DNA from 3 places in the Paenibacillus wuxiensis genome. Region 1 is predicted to be linked to each of the others. Evidence: riboswitches for the same ligand, from Rfam matches in the RefSeq annotation. Region 1 holds a riboswitch; each other region holds the start of a gene.
The links. Region 1 has a riboswitch for cyclic di-AMP ahead of ABN764_RS28765 (resuscitation-promoting factor). Riboswitches for the same ligand answer to the same signal wherever they lie in the genome.
Positions count from the first base shown of each region.

Region 2: another riboswitch for cyclic di-AMP. It lies ahead of ABN764_RS27610 (C40 family peptidase); the one in region 1 lies ahead of ABN764_RS28765 (resuscitation-promoting factor).
Region 3: another riboswitch for cyclic di-AMP. It lies ahead of ABN764_RS22965 (TrkH family potassium uptake protein); the one in region 1 lies ahead of ABN764_RS28765 (resuscitation-promoting factor).

Region 1 covers NZ_JBEFZI010000020.1:10,043-18,387, forward strand. Annotated here, with positions in the region: gene ABN764_RS28755 (HD domain-containing protein) at 1-884, shown strand, start outside; gene ABN764_RS28760 (TatD family hydrolase) at 920-1,687, shown strand; cyclic di-AMP (ydaO/yuaA leader) riboswitch at 1,881-2,084, shown strand; gene ABN764_RS28765 (resuscitation-promoting factor) at 2,402-3,529, shown strand; gene rnmV (ribonuclease M5) at 3,696-4,262, shown strand; gene rsmA (16S rRNA (adenine(1518)-N(6)/adenine(1519)-N(6))-dimethyltransferase RsmA) at 4,268-5,179, shown strand; gene yabG (sporulation peptidase YabG) at 5,252-6,157, shown strand; gene veg (biofilm formation stimulator Veg) at 6,316-6,591, shown strand; gene ABN764_RS28790 (small acid-soluble spore protein (alpha/beta-type sasp)) at 6,807-6,983, shown strand; gene ispE (4-(cytidine 5'-diphospho)-2-C-methyl-D-erythritol kinase) at 7,151-8,005, shown strand; gene purR (pur operon repressor) at 8,155-8,345, shown strand, end outside.
Region 2 covers NZ_JBEFZI010000017.1:38,022-46,366, reverse strand. Annotated here, with positions in the region: gene ABN764_RS27635 (ABC transporter ATP-binding protein) at 1-773, shown strand, start outside; gene ABN764_RS27630 (ABC transporter permease) at 841-1,575, shown strand; gene ABN764_RS27625 (sensor histidine kinase) at 1,576-2,757, shown strand; gene ABN764_RS27620 (response regulator transcription factor) at 2,754-3,359, shown strand; gene ABN764_RS27615 (serine protease) at 3,534-4,046, shown strand; gene ABN764_RS27610 (C40 family peptidase) at 4,352-4,831, opposite strand; cyclic di-AMP (ydaO/yuaA leader) riboswitch at 4,835-4,976, opposite strand; gene ABN764_RS27605 (hypothetical protein) at 5,272-6,093, opposite strand; gene ABN764_RS27600 (M1 family metallopeptidase) at 6,098-8,074, opposite strand; gene ABN764_RS27595 (YwhD family protein) at 8,191-8,345, shown strand, end outside.
Region 3 covers NZ_JBEFZI010000010.1:139,107-147,451, forward strand. Annotated here, with positions in the region: gene ABN764_RS22960 (CPBP family intramembrane glutamic endopeptidase) at 1-1,611, opposite strand, end outside; cyclic di-AMP (ydaO/yuaA leader) riboswitch at 1,860-2,018, shown strand; gene ABN764_RS22965 (TrkH family potassium uptake protein) at 2,078-3,436, shown strand; gene ABN764_RS22970 (potassium channel family protein) at 3,476-4,159, shown strand; gene ABN764_RS22975 (hypothetical protein) at 4,251-5,015, opposite strand; gene ABN764_RS22980 (LysR family transcriptional regulator) at 5,124-6,029, opposite strand; gene ABN764_RS22985 (succinate dehydrogenase cytochrome b558 subunit) at 6,359-7,030, shown strand; gene sdhA (succinate dehydrogenase flavoprotein subunit) at 7,047-8,345, shown strand, end outside.

The sequences.
Region 1 (8,345 bases):
GACAAGTAGACCCCCAGCTCCCAACCAAGGTGGCATCAGTGATTCGCAGGACATATGAGCGGCCGATTGTCGTGAATTTGGTATCCGGCTCCCTTGATGCGGATCGTATGGACTATTTGCTGCGAGATGCATACTTTACCGGTGTTAATTACGGTACATTCGATATTGATCGTATTCTAAGGGTGCTGCGACCGCTTAAGGATCGGATTGTAGTCAAAGAGAGCGGCATGCACGCAGTAGAGCATTACTTACTAGCTCGATATGAGATGTATTGGCAAGTTTACTTCCATCCGGTAACCCGAAGCTCGGAGATGTTACTTCGCCTGATTTTCAAACGAGCCAAAGAATTATATTTGGGTGGATACACTTTTCAATATTTCCTCTCTCCTCTAGATGCTTTATTTGAAGGAACGATTACGACAGAACAATATATCCAAATGGATGAGGCATTTGTACAGACCGCATTTATGCAGTGGACAAGGGAGAAGGATGAACGTCTCGTTGACTTGTGCCAACGATTCATGGAGCGTAAACTATATAAATATATTGAAGTCGAACAGATGGATGAAGATTTACAGGAACGATTGCGGGCAGAGTGGTCGCAGATTGGGCTTGATCCGAACTATGAACTTATGTTCGATTCTCCCTTCGACAAGCCCTATGATGTATATCGAAAGGGAGATGCCCGTTCACAGCAACATATTATGCTATGGGGGCGGGATCAGCAAATTGTAGAGCTGTCCAAGAAATCGGATATTGTACGTTCCATTAGCGGCATTCGCCGTGGAAAACACTATATCTATTTCCCAATGGACAAGCTTCTGGAAGTCTCGAATCACCTTACGGAAGATACAAGGCGTATGTTTATACGCCGCAATCATTAGATCGATTTACAAGAAAGAAAAAGGGGCGCATAAACGTGTTATTTGATACACATACGCATTTAGACAGCAGCAATTTTGACGAGGATCGCGATCAGGTTATCGCACGGGCCATTGAACAAGGGGTGACCCGTATGGTTAACATCGGGTTCAATCGAGAGACGATCCCGACGACGATGGCGTTGGCAGAGAAATATGATTTTATCTATGCAGCCGTGGGCTGGCATCCGGTAGATGCGATAACGATGAAGCCGGAGGATATAGACTGGATCGCCAAGCTAACGGAGCATGAAAAGGTTGTGGCGATTGGCGAGATCGGACTGGACTATCACTGGGATACGTCTCCGAAGGATGTTCAGCACCGTGTATTCCGCGAGCAAATTGGGTTGGCGCGAGAATTGAAGATGCCGATCATTATTCATAATCGTGAAGCGCACGAAGATGTAATCCGCATCTTGCGCGAGGAGAAGGCTCACGAAGTAGGGGGCATCATGCACTCCTTCTCAGGTAGCTGGGAAACAGCGAAGATGTGCCTGGATATGGGCTTCTACCTTTCATTTGGAGGACCTGTTACTTTCAAAAATGCAAAACAGCCGAAAGAAGTACTTGTTAAGGTTCCGAATGATCGACTGCTTGTGGAGACGGATTCTCCCTATTTGACTCCTCATCCGTTCCGAGGCAAGCGCAATGAGTCCGCATATGTTCGTCTTGTTGCAGAGGTTGCAGCAGAGCTGAAAGGTATGGAATTTGAAGAATTTTGCAGAATGACGACTCAAAATGCAATGACATGTTTTGACATCGCGTGAAAACGGGCCAAAAACAAGTGAAAAAAAGACATTGGCCATAAAATAAGTGGATTTCATTATGAAAAACGGATTTAGTTACATTTTTTTAACCATTTTTCGCGAAAAACGGAATTGCTACTGTCTTTACAAGAAGATTGCAAACACGATATGATTTCTCACAGATGTTATTACACAATTCAATATTGTTCCAACTAATTCAGTATCGCTTAATCTCCATGAAGTGGAGAGCGGGGGAACCAGAGTGTGAACGACATGACATGAGTACATGTTCAATCACACGGATTAATTCCTTGGGGTGAATTAGGGACGACCGAGCCATGAGCCGGTTGGTTCCGATAGGGCGACTCTCAAGCCCGAACCCGACAGCTAACCTCGTCAGCGTACCGAGAGAGGGTTCCTCGCGTCCTGCACTGTTGACGTTTGGGTTTCTATTACGGAAGCCGCGAAAGAGTCTCCTCTTACGAAGGGCTTCTTTTGTTTACTCTCAAACATTCTTTTTTTGAATAATGAGAATAAAGACGTCATAGGGTGTAAGAAATAGGAGGTGGGAGCAGCCAATACTGAAACGTTGGTACGGAGATTTCGGCATTGTCTTGAACGATTACATGCTCGTTTATGGCAAGTGAAGTCTCTCGTAAACATTCTTGAAATAGTCGCGTCAGATGGAATCATGCAGAGCACTCGACGGCGGGACTATGTAAGGAGGACCGAGAAATGGGACAGATCGTGAACAACGAAACCCATGAACCCCGATCATCCAGCATGTCACTCGCATTGCGATGGAAGCATGAAAATGTGCGTGTTATCACCGTTATTGCAGCTGTAGCAATCGTGATCACATTAATAGCAGTCTTGACTTGGTATAATGTAACGAAGAAGACAGTGGCTGTGCTCGTTGATGGACAAGAGCGTTCAGTCGAAACTCGCCTAGATACGCTTCGCAATGTTTTGGATGAGCATGCGATAGCGCTTGGGGCATACGATGTAGTATCGAAGCCGCTTGATGCAGAAATTGCTGATGGAGATCGAGTTATTATTGAACGCGCTTTGCCTATCCAAATTACAGCGGATGGGAAGAAAGAAACACAATTTACGACGAAGAAGTCGGTGCATGATGCACTGAGTTCGCTGCAAATCCAAGTGAACCCTGAAGATAAGGTATTCCCTTCTAAGCGTGCCTCTATTTCGAAGAACATGGATATTCGTATCGTCCGTGTCAGCAAGAAGATGGAAGAGCGTAAAGTGAAGGTTCCTTATCAAGTGGTGAAGCAGGCAGATGCTACTCTCCTTAAGGGGAAGACCAAGACGGTTCAAGATGGAAAAGAAGGCTTGGTTGTCCAGAAAGTACAGAAAACGTACGAGGATGGTAAGCTCGTATATGCGCAGATGGTCGACAAATCCGTTCATACAAAACAAGTGAATCAAGTGATAGCCTATGGAACGAAGAAGGAACCGGAAGTTGCTGTTCTGTCAGTGAACGCGCAGGAAGACGATTCTGACAATGTTTCCAGTGGCGACAAAGATTTTAACTATAAAAAAGTGCTGAAGAACGTTCAACTGACGGCGTATACGGAATCTGAGGGATCGGCTGGTGCGAAGACGGCATCTGGCGCAATAGTATCAGAAGGTCGTACTATCGCGGTTGATCCGAAGGTCATTCCGCTCGGCTGGTGGGTATATATCGAAGGGATTGGATTCAGACGTGCTGAAGATACAGGTGGCGCGGTCAAGGGGAAAATTATCGATGTATACTTCGACAGCAAGAAGGCGGTCAGCAAATTCGGACGCAAGAAGGGGTACACCGTATACGTGGTTGGCCCAGTCAAGCCGGAATCGAACTAACGCACAAGGTATGCAGCCATGTGTAATTAGGATATAGTAATGAATAATGATTTATGTCATGCTAAGAAGAGGGGACACCCTCTTCTTTTGTTGTTTATTTATGAATGGAGAGCATGAGAAGGATGCGGAATTAGGAAGCAGCCTTGTGGTGAGAGGAGCAAGCATATTGATACGTGAAGTGATAGTTGTAGAAGGCAAAGATGATACCGTTGCCATTCACCGTGCCGTTGAGGCGGATACAATTGAGACAGGTGGATCGGCGATTAATGATACAACGATAAAACGCATCGCATTGGCCCAAGAGCGTCGAGGGGTTATTATTTTCACGGATCCAGATCATGCGGGAGAGAAAATTCGGAAGACGATAGCAGAACGTGTACCTGGGTGCAAGCACGCTTTCCTGCCTAGACATGAGGCGATAGCCAAAGGGGATCTTGGTGTGGAGAATGCAAAGCCAGAAGCGATTCGCCGTGCCTTAGAGCAGGTTCGCTCGGAGATGCCAAGCATGACGTCAGAGCTGACGTGGACGGATCTCGTCGAAGCGGGATTAACGACGCATGCAGGCTCTGCAGAACGCAGACGGCAGTTAGGTGAAATATTGGGCATTGGATACTGCAACGCGAAGCAGATGCTCAAGCGCTGCGGTGTGTTTCAGATCGGACGAGAGGAATTTGAGAACGCCTTGCGGAAGCTGAACCAATTCGAGCAGGAACAATGTGCAGAAGGAGAATAGATGGAATGACGCAGACGAGAATAGATATTGCAACACCGAACCGCACGAAAGACATTATACGCAAGCATGGGTTTTCATTTAAGAAAAGCTTAGGACAGAACTTCCTAATTGATATGAACATTTTGCGCCGTATTGTGGATGCTGCAGAGCTGGATGATGTGACAGGTGCCCTGGAGATTGGGCCTGGGATTGGTGCGCTTACGGAGCAGCTCGCTAAGCGCGCTCGTCGTGTAACAGCAGTCGAGATCGATCAGCGCTTGCTTCCGATATTAGGGGAAGTGCTGGAGCCTTATGAACATGTCCATGTTGTACATGGGGATGTATTGAAGGTGGATTTGCATGAATTGTTCCGCGAACAGTTCCAGGATGTCGATCGGGTAAGTGTTGTGGCTAACTTGCCGTATTATGTGACGACCCCGATTATGATGAAGCTTCTGGAGGAGCGTCTGCCGCTCAAGAACATCGTCGTCATGATTCAGAAGGAAGTTGCAGAGCGAATGGCAGCGAAGCCAGGAGGCAAGGATTACGGCAGCTTAAGTGTGGCTGTTCAATATTTTGCAGAGCCGGAGCTTGTATGCACCGTGCCGCATACGGTGTTCATCCCGCAGCCAAATGTAGAGTCTGCAGTAATCCGTCTACGTGTGAGACAGACTCCACCTGTGCAGGTGAAGGATGAGCCGCTGTTATTCGATGTTGTACAGGCTTCGTTCGCTCAGCGTCGCAAGACGATTTGGAATAACCTGAAGGCTCGCTATGCCAGCAAGTGTGGTACAGACAGGCTGACAGAAGCGCTTGCTTCAGCACATATTGAACCGAATCGCCGAGGGGAAACACTCTCGATTGAGGAGTTCGCTGCTCTGTCCCATGCGATCGGCCAAGCCATTGCACGTGCAGAAGAAGAGGATCAAGCGGAGTAACATAATTTTAAGGCTTAGGCATCACCAATTTATGCGTTTGCCCATAGGATAGTCGGAGAGGTGATTGATCCTATGAACGAACAAGTGAAGCAGGGAGATTTGGTCGTACGCAAGTCGTACGGTGGCGATATTACATTCCGTGTGGAGGAGATCTTCCGACAGACGGCGATTATTAAGGGGACGGATTACCGCTTACTGGCGGATTCCCATGTTGAAGATTTAGTTAGTGTACCGAAGGCAACGATTGCGCGCCGCACGGAACAGGCTCATATCAAGATGTTGGAGTCTGTCGAGGTGCTTGAACAGCAGCGTAGGCAGCTGCATGAGCGCAGGCGGACGGAGCTTCCATTTGCAGAGATGCCGAATTCCATTTCAACCTTTGATATGCCGGGAACGGTACTCCATCTGGATGGGGATCCCGGGTATTTACAGAAGAGCATGGCGATATATAATCAGCTCAACGTGCCGGCAGAAGGCCATTATGTGAATGAACGCAATATGGCAGATACGTTGTATCGGCTGCTGCCGCGAGTGAAGCCGAATATAATCGTCATTACGGGACATGATGGTGTATTGAAGAACGGCAGGTACCGTGATCTGTTAAATTTGCAGAATTATAAGAACTCCCAGAACTTCGTTAATGCAGTACAGACGGCAAGGCAGTATGAGCGCCATCTTGATTTATTGACTGTAATTGCCGGGGCATGCCAATCTCACTTCGAGGCGCTTCTGCAAGCAGGAGCCAACTTTGCAAGTTCGCCGGGCCGAATTATGATTCATGCCCTTGATCCAGCTTACGTAGCGGTTAAGGCCTCATATACCTCAATTCGTGATACCGTACAGATTGGGGATATTGCGCCTCATATGGTCAGTGGCATTGACGGGGTGGGAGGCATTGAGACAAAGGGAAGTTATCGCGTCGGCATGCCGAAGTTGAAGGATTTATCGACATTGAATGTTACACCAACCGTAATATAAGCGGCCTATGTATAAAATACAGAAAAAAGAACCATTTTAATAAATTTGGGCAAAAAAACACATTGACACGAAAACGGTGTTATTGTTATAATTATTCGTTTATTTGACAACACCTCTTGAATTGGTTATAATGGACAAGGAAAGAGGTGGTAGCTGTAATGGCGAAAAACGCGCTGTTTGAAATTCGTCGTTGTCTTGAAGCACATGTCGGTCAGAAGATTCTGCTCCGCGCCAATGGCGGTCGTCGGAAAACGATTGAGCGTACGGGCGTGTTGGAAGAAACCTACCCTTCTGTATTTATTGTTAAGTTGGACCAGGATCAGAACGCGTTTAAGCGGGTATCCTATAGCTATGCAGATATATTAACAGAATCGGTCCAAGTGACCGTATGCGCCGATAACGGCGAGTTGAAGATTGAATATGTTCGCGGTTAAGCGACATGACGGCAGCCTGTGAGGGCTGCCTTTTGTTTGTTTTGAAGGAATGACATGAGCACGCACGGTCATGGTTCTCCCAGATGCTCCCCCATAAATCGGAACAGGAGTGAACGTATAATGGAGGTGGCTTCTACTTACATTAACGGTAGGCCGATGATTATGTCGTGCTTGCTGATGATATGAACTTTAAGGTAAGCGTGGGAGGTGCAGTGATGAGCCGAAGAAAGCGCAGCTTCATGTCTGAAGATCTGAAGGTGGAATTGGCTAAAGATCTTGGCTTCTACGATACGGTGTCCAAATATGGATGGGGTGCTATCCGTGCGAAGGATGCTGGCGATATGGTCAAGCGGGCCATTCAACTTGCCGAAGAGGCAGCCTCGAAAAAATAACGAGTCATGAACCTTCTATCCAGCGAGCATCGGATCTATTCCGCTCTGTTCGCTTTTTTTATTAACGAAATCATGTTCATTGCCTGTATACGTACACATATGACTTGCACCATAGAGTCTGTTATAATAACGTAAGCGATCCGTAGGATAAAGAAGGGTGAACGCGAGTGAAAGTGTACGAGAAGGCGCCTGCCAAAATAAATTTGCTGTTGGATGTGCTGCGTAAGCGCGAGGATGGGTATCATGACGTCGAAATGGTCATGACGATGGTAGACTTAGCGGACCGTCTCGAGATGGAGGAACTTCCTCGAGATACGATTATCATCTCCAGCCAAGCAGGTTACATACCGTTAGATGAGAAGAACTTGGCGTTCCAAGCGGCAAAACTAATTAAAGAACATTATGAAGTGAAGCAAGGCGTATATATTCATTTAGATAAAAAAATACCAGTAGCTGCCGGACTAGCCGGTGGAAGCAGCGATGCTGCTGCTACACTGCGAGGCTTGAATCGATTATGGAAGTTAGGGATTCCTGATGAAGAGCTGCAGGTGCTTGGTGCGGAACTTGGGTCAGACGTCCCGTTCTGCGTGACGGGAGGGACTGCAATAGCTCGCGGCCGCGGAGAGGCACTTGAGATGATTGAGCAGCCACCTCAATGCTGGGTTGTGCTTGCCAAGCCGCCGATTAATGTATCGACGGCTGATGTCTATGGGCGCCTTAGAGCGAGTCAGATTACGGAGCATCCATCGCTGGATCAAATGCGCAGAGCGATACAGGCCCAAAGCTTCCAAGGGGTGTGTGAATCGCTTGGCAATGTGCTGGAGGATGTCACGCTGCCGCTCCATCCGGAGGTGCAGCAGTTGAAGGATGCTATGCTTCGGCTCGGGGCTGAAGGGGTGCTGATGTCGGGCAGCGGTCCGACGGTATTCGGCCTCGTGTCTAAAGAATCTAAGATCGCAAGGATCTATAATGGACTGCGCGGTTTTTGCAAGGAAGTGTACGCGGTACGCTTGTTGGGATAACAGGCTTAGATAGATTAACGTGTACTAAGAAGGCGAAATGGTTACAATTCAAGGATTGTTTGACTTGACAAGCGGCCATCATCTTGCTAAATAGCGTACATTCATGTAATATCTACAATATAATATTCGGTTTTGAGCGAGGAGTAATCATGAAAAAATTGAAGCGAAGCGCCCGTCTGGTTGAGATGACCCAATATCTGATGTCTAAGCCGCATACGCTCATACCGCTCACGACATTTGCAGAACGTTACGGTGCAGCCAAGTCTTCCATTAGCGAGGATTTGGCTATTATTAAAGAGGTGTTCGAGAGCGAAGGGACGGGAGATTTACTGACGCTGGC
Region 2 (8,345 bases), on a different contig from region 1:
CCATGATCCTCGGGTTGCAAAAGCCGACATCAGGAGAGATTAAGGTGCTTGGCCAGCCCGCAGGCACACGGGAACTGCGGCACAGAGTAGGGGCGCTCATGCAGGATGTGAAAGCTCCTGATGGCTTGAATGTTGCAGAGGTATTGAATCTGTTCCGCAGCTACTATCGCAACCCACTTCCACTGTCCAGACTGCTTGACTTATCAGGCCTGCACGGAGAAGCGAAGCGGCGCGCAACATCGTTATCCGGTGGACAACGGCGCAGATTGGCCTTCGCGCAGAGCTTAGCTGGCAATCCAGAGCTTGTCCTGCTTGATGAGCCGACGGTTGGCATGGATGTGGAGGCGCGTGGTCGCTTCTGGGATACGGTTCGCGCTCTGTCGAACGATGGGCGGACGGTTGTGCTTACGACGCATGACTTGGAGGAAGCAGATGCAGTGGCGGATCATATCGCGATTATTGCGGCAGGTACAGTAGCGGCCAGCGGAACCTCACAGGAGCTCAAGGCACAGACGGCACTGCGGACGGTGTCCTTCCGTCTTCAAGTCGAACAGCAGGACGAAGCGTTGATGCAGCTTCCGGGAGTCGTAAAGGTCGAACGTGCATCAGGTCGGATTCGTCTTCACGTCCGCAGTACAGACGAAGTGTTGTCCGCACTCTTGCAATCTGGTTGGGGAGTCAGCGATATTGATATCCAATCCGCTAAGCTTGAGGATGCTTTCCGATCAATAACAAAATCTCATGAAGCTGCACGTACTCAAGCAAGCATATAGTTGAGGCCTGAAAATAAACGATAGAGGCAGAGGGTGCCTTAAATCATCATATAGGGGGAATTGATCGATGTTACAAGCACAAATCAAAGCAGAAAGTTTACGAATTATGCGCAGTCCATTCTTCTTGTTGTTCTCACTTGTCATGCCAATCGCTTTCTATTTCTTATTCGCTAGTTTAAATGGCGCATCGAAGTCTATTGAATCGACCACCTATGGCGCCTTCTCACTTATGTCGATGACAGCATTCAGCTTGATCGGCACAGCAATGAGTCAGTTCGGTATTCGCCTTGCTTACGAGCGTCGTGATGGATGGACACGTCTGCTTCGCCTGACACCACTATCTCCGTCGGTATGGATTGGCGCTAAGATCGTATCGCATATGTTGGTTCATTTGCTTGTCATTCTCATCATTTTCCCTGCTGCCTACTTTGCCTATCACATTGAGCTGACGGCTGTACAATGGGTGACATGCGGATTGTGGCTGTGGCTTGGAAGCATTCCATTCCTGGCGATCGGCTCTATTTTAGGAACGATGAAGAGCGCGGATGCCTCCATTGCGGTCGCGAACATTTTGCTCATGGGATTTGCCATCATGGGAGGCTTGTGGATGCCTCTGAAGACATTGCCAAGCTGGATGCAAGTTATTGGAGAATGGCTGCCATCCTACCGCTATGCACATGGTGCATGGAATATGCTCGCTGGGGGAAGTCCTGACCTGCTGGATTGGGTAATTCTTCTGGGCTGTGGCATGATCTTCATGGTAATATCGAGTTATATCTTTAACAGACGGGAAGCGATGTAAGTGAACGTAGTCAAGAAGAGATTATTTCCCGAAAAAGAGGGAGCGGAGCCTTACATCTCCCTCGTCAACTTATGCGTGCCCATCTTTTTCCTGCTGCGTGAGACTCCGACCAAGCTATTGGTGGGGTTCACGCTGCTTCTGTTTCTAGTGATCGCATTTTGGCTGCAGTATCGGCACGAGAAGCAGGCATTGCTGTGGTTGGCTGCTCAGGCTGTAATTATTCTCGTATTCATCCTTTTCTATCACCCTATGTATGCTTATATGGTGTTCATGATCGCGCAGATGATAAGCAGGCAGAAGACCTCAATTATTTTAGGAACAGCTGCCGTCATGGCGGTAGGTATCTTAATCGGATTGTCTCAACGCTTGGATACGGTAGCCGTATGGTCTTCCCTGCATACCCTGCTGCTTCCTCCATTATTCGGTGTGCTCGTCATGCCATTCATCATGCGTGCCGCTGGGCAATACAAGCAGATGGCGGAACGATTGCAGGCAGCGACCTCACAGCTCGAGCGGATGGCCCAGCAGGAAGAGCGCCAGCGCATTGCACGCGAATTGCATGATACACTTGGACACACGTTGTCCTTGATCACGCTTAAGAGTGAAGTGACAGAGAAGCTTATTACACGGAATCCAGAGCGGGCCATCGCTGAAGCAAGGGAGATTCAAGAAACATCGCGTGCGGCGTTGAAGCAGATGCGCCAACTCGTAACTGAAATGAAGATCGTCAAGCTTGCAGAGGAATATGAGCATGGAAGGCAGCTATGCGCTGCCGCAGGAATTGAGCTGGAATTTCAGGAACGCAGCGAGGGAATTAGCCCTTCAGCAGCAGCCCCAAGCATTGTGGGCCGATTGCCATTATCAGCATTGCAGGAGACGATTCTCGCCATGTGCTTCCGGGAGACCTTAACGAATGTCGTCAGGCACAGCCGGGCGAAGCATTGCTCGGTTCGGGTTGAGGTGGGAGAGGCAAGGGTTCGATTGGAGATTGCAGATGATGGCATCGGAATTGATGAGCACCAGCTTAAGCAATCAAGTGGGACAGGCATGGCCGGACTGAAACAGCGGCTTCAGCTTGTGGACGGGACGCTTGCTATAGAGTCTGGTGCCCACAAGGGAACGGCATTATCGTTAGTCATTCCGCGTGTAATCCGCGATGGGAAGGGGAAAGGTTCATCATGATTCGAGTTATATTGGGAGAGGACCAACAGATGCTGCGAAGTGCACTCGCCACCTTGTTGTCTCTTGAGGATGATATCGAAGTGATTGGTCAGGCCGAGAATGGCAGTGTAGCGCTGTCGCTTATAGAGGTACTTCAGCCGGATATCGCGGTACTGGATATCGAGATGCCACTTATGACGGGGCTGGATGTCGCGGATGCAGTCAAGAAGAAGGGGCTGGACTGTCGGATTATTATGCTGACGACCTTTGCTCGCTCAGGCTATCTCCAGCGTGCAATGGCATCCAGTGTAGGCGGTTATTTACTCAAGGACAGTCCAAGCGACGAGTTGTCAGATGCCATTCGCCAGGTATATGCAGGCAAGCGGGTGATGAGTCCCGAATTAACGTTGGCTGCGTGGGAAGACCCTTGTCCGTTGTCCCCGAGGGAGAAGGAAGTGCTGTTGCTTGCTGAGAATGGACTGTCCATGCAGGATATTAGCGCCAAATTGTTCTTATCCTATGGAACGGTGCGCAACTATATGTCGGATGCGATTAGCAAAGTAGGAGCGGGTACGCGAATTGAGGCGATTCGAACTGCCAGGGAGAAGGGCTGGCTGGATTAAGAACTGCTGCTGGAATATATGCAGAAGATACTTGATGGAGAATTGTCGGCTCAATTAGCATCCAGAATATAAATGGGTAAGTGCTTCACTAAGTGAATATTTAGCTTATTTTCAGTTTCATTTCAGGAATTACGAACATACTATAGCCATCCCTTACATAAGGAGGTGGAACCTATGAAACGCAATTCAACCGTAGCAGCGTGGACGTGCCTAATGCTTCTCTTGATGGCTTCACCTGCAGCAGCGCAAAGCAGAACTGCGCTAGATGCTGCGGCAGATAAGAGCAGAGAGCAAGCTGCTGTACGAGTGGTCACTTCATCTCAGGCTGTACAGCCGAATCAGCAGAGCATGGAGACGGATAAACAATTAGAACAAGTACAGGCACAAATGAAGGAGCTTCGTGCAGAAATGAAGCAGCTGCGCGAGAAGAAGCTTCAATTGCTAGCTAAGAAACACGGAATTTCGACAGAAGGCAAGAGCAACAAGCAAATTCACCAGGAATTACGCGAGAAATTAGGCATAAAAGGACGACTGTTCCACGAGAAACATCACATTAATGGGAAGCATGTCGAGGATCGTCAGACTCAGCTTCAGCACGAGGAAGAAAAGCATCGAGCAGAGGCGGATGGGCTCACACCAGAAGAGATTAAGGCGAAATTCCAAGAATTGAATGGGTCAGTTAAGTAAATCAGAAGCGTCTATGCGAAAATAGTGAATATCCAGACAAGATATCGGGACATGCGCACAAGCGCATGTCCTTGTGTCGTTAATGGCGATGAGAATGGTTGAAACCGAAAAAGAAATATTTCGTAAAGATAGATAAAAGCACGAATCGTTGACATGCAGAGATGCATAGGATAAAGAAGTTGGATTTGCGCGGATAATGAGGGTAACATGAAACAACCCGACGAAAAGGCGCGTAGCGCTTCTCATCGGGTTATGTAGTCGTTCATATCATTATAAGAGTGCAGTAAACAATCAAACTATTGATATTATTGATTTTCAGTAGCGATAGACGAGAAGTCATTCTCGCTCATTACACGACGTGCACCTACATAGCGCTTCTCGTAGTAGTCCATGCTAAGGCTGTCGATGCGCGTACCCTTGCTTGTCGAAGCGTGTGCGAATTTGTTGTCGCCTACGTAAATGCCGACATGCGATACACCGTTGCCGCCGCTTGTGTCAAAGAAGACCAGGTCTCCTGGACGAAGCTCGTCTTTGCTAACTTTCTCACCAGCGTCAAATTGCGACGAAGATGTGCGAGGAAGATCAATTTCGAACTTGTCGAACACGTACTTCGTAAATCCGGAGCAGTCAAAGCCTTTCGTTGTTGTACCACCATACTTGTACGAAATGCCAAGCAAACCGTCAATCGTGTTGTCCATTTTGGATGCTGCGAATGTGCTGCCTGCACTGAACGAAGTAAACAGAACGCTCAGTCCGAGCACCGCTGTAACTAGCTTCTTCTTCAAAGGGAAGGCTCCTTCCGTGCCTGCGAGGTTAGCTGGAGGGTTCGGTTGAAGGACCCCTATGATCCCTGTGTTACAAGATCAATTCACCCGTAAAAACTGGTTCCCCCGCTTTCCGGTCCGCCCGGAAACTCGGCATTCTGGTTTTTGGAATATGTATTGCTGCGTGCGATAGTAACAATTTTGCAAGAGTTAGTGCCGCTTTCATGACAAAGTTGTAATAAATCTAGACTTATTGTAACAGACGGAAATTCCTTTGACAAATATTTTTTGTCCTTGACACGAAAAAAACTTGTCAGATCAGCGTTTTTTTCGCTGATAGACAAGTTTTTTAATTCATTTTGTTAGGTTACGCTACTTCAATATCATCGTAACCCTTTGTAACTTTGTAACTTTGTAACTTTATAACTCTGTAACTAAATTGCGCTCAATCAGAACCCCCATTATTTCATCTGTTGCTCTGCTTCCTGCCAGACAGCGTGGCGTGCAGACAATCCCCACATTTTGAGTATAGTCATAATGGCAGGCAATGCCTGTTGAATAATGAGTGCGGTAATTCCGGTGAACACGGCCGCCGCCGTTGTGGACAATATGCCTACGCCAATCGTGATACCAATAAAGAGAAGTGACAATCCTAGAATGGGAAGCAAGCGACGAGTTCCGGCTGTCACAGATCGAATTAACGGTGTTTCTGAGGCAGCGCCGAAGTTAAGGAATAAGAACAATTGATGAACAAGCCAGCCGCCAATGAACCAAGCGATTACAAACGGTGCCACTGCCACGAGTAAGGAAGACAGAGAAGCCGATGTGGACAGGGCATGGGCCGCATAAGGAACGAACCATATAGCGGGTGCGATAATGAGCAGTGTCTCGAGTAGATAGAGGACAAGCATTGGCTTCCAAGCGAGCTTGATACCTTGGAAAAAGGCAAGCCCCTGCTGCTTGGGCCGTGACATAGCATGGAATACACCCGCGTGAATGAAGGGGGTAAGCAGCATATGGACGGCAACGAATCCGAGGATAGCCCATAAGTAAGGGAAGTAGTCATTCGTCTTCATTAGATAGAACTGGCTTTCGGTCAGAAAGAGCTGCCTGCTCATCTCGGTAGGTGCTGGATCTGGGTAACGGCGCAGGATAGGTGTTACCACTCCATCGACGAAGCGATAGAGGAAGAACCCCCATAACAGTTGGTACAAGAATAGAATGACCCATATATAGATGTGCTCTTTGCACCAATTCCAGCCTGAACGCACATAAGCCTTCACACTATCACCACCCCAAAATGTTCGTAACAGCTTCGATTACCTTGATGACGGATAAATTAACTCGTGTACGGACAGGTTCATCGACATGAGCACGCATATAATTATTGATGTGCTTGTTCTCAACGACAATCGAATATAGAGGATCAACCATGACCCAGCTGAGCGGCGCTTTATGGGTGACGGTATATTGGATGCGGTCTCCCTCTCCATTCCATCCCTTGCGAGTCGTCGTGCCATCCGAGAATCCAAATACGATCGGAATGGATGGATAATTGGCACCGAGCTTGCGGATATAGACAGTCGCTTCATATTGGGTAGACCCATTCGATTCAATCGTACGTGAATCAATGTTCTCCACGGCGAAGTCTGCCATCATGCCGTTGTACACATATTGTTGGAAGAAATCATTCCACTTGCGGTTAGTTACCTGCTCAACAACTCGCTGAAAGTCTGATGTAGTTGGGTACTTGAAACGGTACTTCTGCGTATAAGTTCTCATAATGCGGCTCATCATTTTTTCCCCGACTTGCTTCTCGATTGCAAGCAGCACCAGCTTGGCACGCATGTACACATTTTCCGCATAATGATTTTGATTTTTGTAGCGCCATGCATTCAGCTTCAGTGGAGCTGGATCTGTGATGTAGCTGGCTTGTATTGCGTTATTTGGAAGTACTCCGAATTCTTGCTCCATCAGCTTGTCTTCTGCATAGGAAGTGAACCCTTCATCGAGCCATGCTTCCTCGAATTCGTTTGAGGCGAGAAGTCCATAAAAGTATTGATGTCCAATCTCATGAACGACGGTACGTTCTAAATCGTAACCTGGACTCTCATCTTCTGCACCGAATGCTGTAATCAAGGTCGGGTATTCCATTCCTCCAGCTCCGTTGCCCAATTTAGGAGGCACGATAATGGACAAGGTAGAGTACGGGTATTTGCCGTACCATTCGCTGAACTTGGACAGCGCCGTCTTCGCAGCGTAGAAATAACGCTCCTTCAAATCTTTATGCTTCGGGTCTAAATATAACTTGATACGAACCCCTGGTACTTGGCTAGAAGAGAACGGCTCTTCAAAATAGACAAAGTTTGGAGATGCGGCCCACGCGAAATCATGAACATCATCCGCATAGAATTGATAAAATTTCTTTCTGTCTGCTATCGTAGGGGTTTTCGTTGGAAAGCCTGTAGCGCCTACGATGTAATTGTCGGGTACTTGAATGCGTACACTGTAAATGCCGTAATTGGAGTAAAATTCGGAATTACCGTGATATTGGTGCAGATCCCAGCCTTCTGATGCCCGGCCGCGTACCCCTGCCTTTTCATAGGCAGCAATCTTAGGGAACCATTGGCCAGCCATCACGAAATTATCGGCGTATCCCATACGTGCAAATATTTTCGGCAGTTTTACTTCAAAATCCATGCGAAGTGTGACTTTCTCTTGACTTCGTACTGGCTTGGTAAGACGCAGCTTCAGAAGCGTCTCATCCTTCGCGTTTCCGTCATCTGGCTGAATGTACTGTACCCGGTTCATTAGGGACATACCGTCAACCGTGGATAACGATTTTAGCGTCATGTTGCCATATCCATCCGCAGGGAACTTGTCTTCCCGCAATTTACCGCCAGACTCCTTCATGAAGGTGGTATCGGGCGAACGGAAAGCGTTCGGATACATGTGGAAGAACAGTTCATTGACAGTCGATCTCCCAGGATTGGTCCAAGTTACGGTTTGCTTGCCGATAAGGGTATGTGTGGATTCATCCAGTTTAACTTCAATATGGTATTCGGCAATACGCTCACTCAGTACCTCCGCATTGGGGGTCTCCACGGCTTGCTGCGTAATGGGTTCCTGAACCGCCTGCTTGTTCACCTCGGGTCCAAGGGACGGAACGGATCCAGACGGCCAGAACCGAACGAGGAGGAAGCTGCAGGCGGCTAGGAACAAGGCAGTGAATAGAAGCCGGCGATATACATTGCTTCGGGTCATACGTTTTTACCTCCCGTTGACAAGCATCTACAGCATGTATATGTTGGCTTTTTGCAGATTATTAGCTAAAATGAAAATGATTTTGAGTACGTGGTAAGGAAGGAGCGCATGACGAAATGGAATCTTCAGATAAGAAAGTAAAGAAGCCGCTGGCATTGAACGTAATGAGCAGTGGTAAGCATAAAGGATTCGGTTCGGGTAGTATCGATCTGAACAACGTGTCGCCCGTCATCATCGATGAAGGAACGGCGTACATCGATCTAGGCGCGAT
Region 3 (8,345 bases), on a different contig from region 1:
CACAAGACCGATTAGGAAACCGACTATTGTTCCATCAAGCATGAATGACAGGGACATTAAGAAGTTGTCGAGCATAAGGTGAGCGAACATGGCCGTCCACCAGCCATGCTTCAGCATAATGAACAGGAAGAACATGCCGATAAACAGGAGCTCTACCGGACGAGAGTAATACGGATAGATCGGATAGGTGACATGTCCGAACGCCCATACAAGGGTAGGGATAATCCCGGCTAACCATGGGTTGCGGAACAATCGGTTCAGCAGTCCAACCCCGAACAAGCGGTATATCCCTTCCTCCGAAATAGCTGCAACCCAAGCTAGAAGAGGGAACAGTGGTGCAATTCGCAGGTTGAGCGGAGATTGTGAGGCATCGGTCGATGACCACGCATGAAACCCTGATTCCAAAATGAAAAATATAACCGTTTGCATGCCGAGCAATACGCCTGTGTACGCGATTCCGATCCATAATGCTTGTATGAGCTTGCCGCCAAATGCGCGATCACTCCAGGTAGGCAGAACATCTCTGTACGCAGACAACTCCCATGCTCGCTTTCCCGCATGGAGAGAGAAGTAGAGGATAACGCCTTGAATTACTGTAATTGCGCCTTGAATGGCAAAGGACAGCCCCATATTCACCGAGTCCACAGGGGTACGGAGTTCCAGAGCGAAGAGACCCGGAAGCACGTTCCATAGATGCAGCAGAGAAATTCCGCATGAGACGGCAGTAAGGGCGAACAATGTCTTCGATCCGAACTTCAGGCCATGACGGTAGACGATGCAAGCGATCAGTGAACATGCACTTAGTAGGATCGTCATCCACATATAGCCGATATTGTAAATGGACGATGCAGTCTTCGTTTGATGCAGTTCTTCAGCTAGATAGCTGTTCGGGATAACCCAGTAGGGCTTCAGCATGACAATGCGATCTTGGGAGAAGACGGCCTTCACGTTCAATGCGGCTTCACCAAGCCGTGCTTCAGGCACGTTATACTCTACCGTGTCTAGCTCCGCCGATGATGCGATTAGTTTTAATTGGGTAGGATTCCATCCCATGTGCTTCAAGAGTGTATCAGCAAGCTTCTTGCGGTTCACTGGACCCAAGGCAGTCTCCGCATCTTCTGCTGACGCCATATCCACATGATTTCCCGTAACCCCGCTAATGTCGGAGGTGATAGGAGGCTTTTCCTCCCATTCGAATCCAATAATACGACCGCTTGTCATGTGAACGTCAATGCGCATGACACCGGATTTTCCAGCCCGATTCATATTCAATAATACCTGAAAAGTATCATAGGGACTGGATGGTTCCCATTTCTGAAATGAAGCGGTCAGCTTCTCCTTGCTCATGTAGCCGGAAACCGTTGATTGACTGCGATAAATGACGGTTGGAGCAGTATCTTCTTCAGGTGTAATTGAAATATGGAACTGTTTTAAGTCCTGTACAAATGTGAGTGCCTTTTGCGCTGCTTTCTCTTTGGTTAAGATGGATTGGCTGGCTGCTGATTCCATCATGGCTTCTGTCTGCTGAAAGGGAATGAATACCTGAACAATGAGGAATAATAGAAATCCGGCCACAGAAGAAAGAAGAAGCGGCTTGGATACATAGGACATGTTGGAACCTCCATTCCATCACACATTTAGCGTATGGTTGCTTATTTGTTCATTTTATCCACTTCAACTTTGTAAAGTCCAGCAGAGAAAATGAAGAAACACCTAGCGAAAATGAGTGTTTTGAATACAATTGAAGAAAATGGGGGATTGTAAGCGCTATTTCTTCAAGTTTTTCGTCTTATTCTGGTTAATTTGTTCATTCCTTGACTTTGTATGCTGCAGGGGAAACGTATATAATCTCGTTATGAATTGCATACAAGCCGAGTTTCGTGAATGAACGAAAGCGGGGGACCCGATAAATGGGGTGAATATCGCAGTTGTGGATGCATAGAATCCACTTGCGATTAGGGCAGCCTGAACGTGCCCGAATCCGACAGCTAACCTCGTAGGCATGTACGTCAGGATACCAGCGATAGCATTGGATTTCCAGTGCTTTTTTTCGTGGGGAAAAAAAGAGGTGACTCCCGTGGAGGGAACAAAAAAGGCCATTCGATTTAATCTGACACCACCGCGAATTCTGGTTGTAGGGTTTGCAGCAATTGTATTATTGGGCGCATTTCTACTCATGCTTCCGATATCAAATGCGGATGGGATTCCGCTGCCATTCCTCGATGCTTTGTTCACGTCAACGTCAGCAACTTGTGTGACGGGGCTCATTGTGGTGGATACGGGCACTCATTTTACCGTATTCGGGCAGGTGGTCATCATGCTGCTTATTCAAATTGGTGGGCTTGGATTCATGACAATGGCAACGCTGTTTGCATTAGCACTGAAGAAGAAGATATCGCTGAAGGAAAGGCTTATATTGCAAGAAGCGCTTAATCAGGGCAGCATGGAAGGCATCGTGCGCCTTATCCGTAAAGTGATCTTGTTCGCGGTATGTATCGAGGGGACGGCAGCTGTACTGTTCTCCGTGCGATGGGCATTTGATCTTCCGCTAGGCAAGGCCATTTATTTCGGTATCTTCCATGCTGTTTCTTTTTTCAATAACGCAGGCTTTGATTTATTCGGCTCTGTCAGTGGGCCGTTTTCGAGCTTAACCAGCTATGTCGGAGACCCTATTATTAACCTGGTATCGATGCTGCTTATTATCCTTGGCGGGATTGGATTTATCGTCTTGTCCGATTTGGTGGAATATAAGCGTACTCGCAAGTTGTCTCTGCATACGAAGATCGTGTTAACGATGACGGGATTGCTCATTGTAATCGGAACGGTCGTTATATTTATATTTGAATTTACCAATACACGCACGTTAGGCAGTTTGAATGGTTGGGAGAAGTTCTGGGCATCCCTGTTCCAATCTGTCAGCCCGCGTACCGCTGGAGCGAATACGATTGACATCGGAGCCATGCGCCAAGCCTCGCAATTTTTTATGGTTCTTTTGATGTTCATCGGGGCATCACCAGGATCCACTGGTGGTGGTATTAAGACGACGACGTTCGCCATTCTCATTGGAGCTGTATTTGCTATGATTCGCGGGAAAGAAGATATCGTCATTTACCGGTATCGACTCGCCAAGGATCGTATCTTCAAAGCAGTTACGCTAACGTTGCTGTCATTGTTCTTGGTCATTATCGTATCGATGATATTGTCGACAACAGAAGATCATAGCTTCCTGATGATATTATTCGATACAACATCGGCCTTCGGAACGGTAGGGCTATCAATGGGATTGACGGCGGATTTATCAGATATCGGAAAAGTGCTGCTGAGCCTGACGATGTTTGCAGGCCGTCTTGGGCCATTAACGTTGGCTTATGCGTTAGGCCCGAAAAATGAGCGGGAATTATACCGACACCCAGAAGGGAAAATAACGATAGGATAAGCAAGTTAGATTGTAACGGACGAAGGAGTATACAGGGATATGGAGTTGCAGCAGTTTGCAGTGATCGGGATGGGCCGTTTCGGTTCGAGTCTCGCGAAGGAGCTGGTCAAGCTCGGACATCAGGTGCTAGGCATTGATAAAGATGAGGAAGTAATTGGGGATGTTATGGGCTTCGTAACCCATGCAGTTGTAGCGGACGCATCAGATGAAGAGGTGCTGCGCTCACTCGGCATACGTAACTTCGATTGCGCGATCGTAGCCATTGGTGACGATATTCAGACGAGCATTCTGGTCAGTATTCAGATGAAGGAACTTGGCGTGAAGAAGGTTGTCGCCAAAGCACTTTCCGAATTGCATGGACGTGTTCTGGAGCGGATCGGTGTGGACAGGGTTATTTACCCGGAGCGGGATATGGGCATTCGCGTAGCTCATCAACTTGTATCACCGAACTTGCTGGATTACATTGAATTGTCCAAGGAATATACCATTGCAGAGCTGAGCGTGCCTGGCTGCATGCAAGGCATGGCGCTCAAGGATGTGAATCCAAGAGCTAAGTTCGGGTGCAGCATCGTGGCCCTGAATAAGCCGAAAGGTATGATTATTGCACCATCAGCCGAAGATGTGCTTGATGAGAAAGATATTATGGTTATGATTGGTACGAATACGCAAATCGAAGATTTTGAAGAAGCATTTATGTTGAAGGGGAACGATAGAAAATCGTAAAGAATCCCTTGCGTGGAAGGTCATAAATAAGCCTGCAGTTGTCGCTTGTATAGAGAAGCGAGCTGCAGGCTTATTGCTTATGTAAATGGCTTTACATGACTACAATTTTGAATACGATATAAGTCAGGAAGAAGTAGGCACCCATGCTTGCTGCGATGAATAGAAAGCGATTCGGACGTGCTACTTCAGTCTGCTCCATTGCTTCGGTCGTGACCAGAATAACGGATACGAACCAAGTGAAAGCTGCTACTGCAACAGATAATGAACTGAATCCAATGATCGCGAGAAGGAATGCGAGCACAAATCCTAAGCCAAAAGGCATTTGCATAGCAGCCAATTGGACAAATGTCGTCTTCAAGTCAAGCGGCTTGCTGCCCTTCCAGCGGCTAATGAACCAAATACTAATAAAGAGTGCGGCCAATCCAATAATCTGATAAATAAACAATTGAATGAAAAAGCTAAATGGCGGGGTCAGTGAACTTGAACCGCCTAATATGCTAAGTGGACTCATTAGTGAAGCGAACAAGCTTCCAAAGAGCGTGTAGCCGAACAAGGCAAACCCCAGTGCGGAGACTAACGCGGCAATGACCGCATACACCCAATCGGAGACAGTAAGATTGCGAGCACTTGCCGGATTCTTCAGCAGTTGAAGGATATTCTTGCTGTCAATTGACTTGGCCCATTCAGGCACTGTGCTGCCTGGTGTCTTGTGAGACGCTGTCTCAGCAGTGGCGGATACTTGCTGTACAGATGCCTCTGCTGCGGAACCAGCATGCTGCGGTGGGACAGACCCTGTACTGCATTGATGGGATTCATTGTCGTTGATTGGCTTGCCACAACGATTACATACAACCATGGTTTCCATTTCCTCCTTATTCTCCCCTAGTTGAGAATGTTTTTTGTCTAAGCTTACTTTATTCGACAGCAAACGAGTGTAATCCTTCTTTTTCCTTTCTATCCATGACTATTTCCCTAGCTGTGATAATGATGCTGCTTCCATAATTTCCTCAATAAACTGCGTAGCGACAGGACTCAGCAGTGCTTGCTCCCCATATACAATGGAAGTTACACGTTCGGTTTGCTTCAATTCCTTCAGGGGAACGGCAATCAGATCGTTATCCTTGAGCCATTCCAACCGAAGATAGGAGCGTGGCAGCAAAGCAGCTGCATGACAGGTCGTGAGCAAGCGAACTATCGCTTCGAAGGAATCGATCTCCATGCGAATATCAGGCATGATGCGATATCGGCGGAATAGATCATCGATGAGCTTGCGATACCAGGTTCCCTTAGAGAAGAGAAGCATAGGCAGACCGTCCAAGCGGGACATCGTCCAATTGCGGATGCTGGCAAGTGGATGACGGCGTGGCAGCACCAGCTGAAGATGATCCGCGAACAATGGAATGCACATCAGTCCAGGCTCACGAATCGCATCGGCGACGATGCCAAGATCAATGGATTGTTCGCGGACAAGCGAGATGATTTCATGCGTCTTGCCGGTCACAGCCTTGAGTCTTGCGTCAGGATGCTTCTCGACGAAGGAGGAGATGAACAGCGGCAGTGTCGTCTGCAGTGTGGTTAAGCTGGCCCCAATGGTGATGGACGATTGACCTTCCGCCTTGAAGGATGCAATGGACTTCAAGAAACCGAGCTGGCGATTGCGAATATCGATCGCAAATTCGTACGTAAGCTGGCCAACGCGAGTTAGCTCCAGCCGCTTGCCATTCCGGATAAACAGCTCTACACCCAGTTCTTCCTCAAGCTTCGCTACTTGCCTGGATAGGGCCGGCTGAGAGATATTCAACCGCTTTGCTGCTTGATTCAAGCTCGTCAGTTCCACAACCGCTGCGAATGATTCTAACAAATCGAGCATATTTCATAGCCTCCTACGATATGAATGATGAGCTAAGCGTAAAATGAATGGCTTCTTATGCGTTTTAGTTATAAAAGATATAAAAACATTGCAATTCCATTATAAGGGGATTCGGAGTAACATGGTAGTGTCACAAGTTGTTCACATAACTACAGAAGAGCGGTTTGCAGGAAGAACCGCGAATGTTGTCGAAAGCGGTAACAACTGCGTCATGGCAGTGGTTTTTCGTTGTGACAAATTATTGACGCTTTCGACATGCACAGGTAAAATGAGGATGTTTATTACCAAAATCTACTGGGACACAAATGGAAAGGGGAACCGGCACGCTTATGAAACGAGGATATTTTTACTCGCGCAAGCTGCACTCGCTTCTTGGAATTATTCCGCTCGGATTCTTCATTGTCGAGCACATGCTTACGAACTACGCTGCGTTCGAAGGCGGGAAGGAAGCATTTCAGGGCAGTGTCAAATTTTTGAATGAATTGCCGCTTATATTTTTCCTAGAATTGTTCGGCATCTGGCTTCCGCTTCTGTATCACGGCGTATACGGGTTGTACATTGCGTACACATCCAAGAACAACGTAGGCAATTATAATTACGGCCGTAACGTAGCTTTCTTGATGCAGCGGATAACAGGGGTCATTACATTCGTATTTGTCACATGGCATGTGTACGAAACGCGTGTTCAAATTGCGACTGGCAATATTACGCATGAGCAGCTAGGCACATACATGCACGACATAATTACTTCTCCAGTTATGTTTATCATATATTTGGTCGGTGCGATTTCTGCATCCTATCATTTTACGAACGGATTGTGGGCTTTCCTCGTAAGTTGGGGCATTACGGTTGGACCACGCGCACAAAATGTATCCGCAAAAATCTGCATGGGCTTGTTCATTATTATGGCAGTCATGTTCACATTGTCGTTAATCGGATTCCGCTCTGCAGAGTTCCAAGCAGCGGAAGCAGTTCAATCTATTATTCCATTCATCGGTTAAGGGAGGGTGACGCATTATGGCAAAACAGAACATTATCGTCGTTGGCGGAGGACTTGCTGGTCTAATGGCAACGATCAAAGCAGCGGAAGCAGGCGTTCACGTCGACCTTTTTTCTTTAGTTCCTGTGAAACGTTCTCACTCCGTCTGTGCGCAGGGCGGAATTAACGGCGCGGTAAATACGAAGGGTGAAGGAGATTCCCCTTGGGAGCACTTCGATGACACGGTATATGGGGGAGACTTCCTGGCGAACCAGCCTCCTGTAAAAGCGATGTGTGAAGCAGCGCCTGGCATCATCCACTTGATGGATCGTATGGGCGTTATGTTCAGCCGTACGCCAGAGGGCTTGCTTGACTTCCGCCGCTTCGGCGGGACGCAATATCACCGCACAGCTTTTGCTGGAGCTACAACGGGCCAGCAGCTGCTGTATGCGCTTGATGAGCAAGTGCGCCGCTGGGAGGCAGAGGGGCTTGTAACGAAGTATGAGCATTGGGAATTCCTCTCTGCCATCGTGGATGATGAAGGCGTATGCCGAGGCATTACAGCGCAGGACTTGCGCAGCATGAACATTACGCACTTCGCTGCGGATGCTGTTATTTTGGCGACAGGCGGACCAGGGATTGTCTTCGGCAAAACAACGAACTCGGTCATTAATACCGGGACTGCGGCCAGCGCAGTGTATCAACAAGGCGTTCGTTATGCGAATGGGGAATTCATTCAAATTCACCCGACAGCCATCCCGGGAGATGACAAGCTCCGTCTTATGTCTGAATCGGCTCGCGGTGAGGGCGGTCGTATCTGGACGTATAAGGACGGCAAGCCATGGTACTTCCTTGAAGAGAAATATCCGGCTTACGGGAACCTCGTTCCGCGTGATATTGCGACTCGCGAAATCTTCCATGTGTGCGTAGATGAGAAGCTGGGCATCAATGGCGAGAACATGGTCTATCTCGATCTGTCGCATAAAGATCCGAAGGAGCTGGACGTGAAGCTCGGTGGCATTATTGAAATTTATGAAAAATTCATGGGTGACGACCCGCGCAAGATACCAATGAAAATCTTCCCTGCGGTGCATTACTCAATGGGCGGCATGTGGGTCGACTACAACCAGATGACAAATATCAAGGGCTTGTTCGCAGCAGGTGAGTGTGAATACCAGTACCACGGAGCGAACCGTCTTGGAGCGAACTCGCTGTTGTCAGCGATCTTCGGCGGCATGGTGTCCGGACCTAAAGCAGTAGAGTATGTCCGTGGCTTGAGCAAAGCGACAGAGGATGTATCGGCAAGCGTATTTGAACGTGAAGCAAAGCTGAGAACG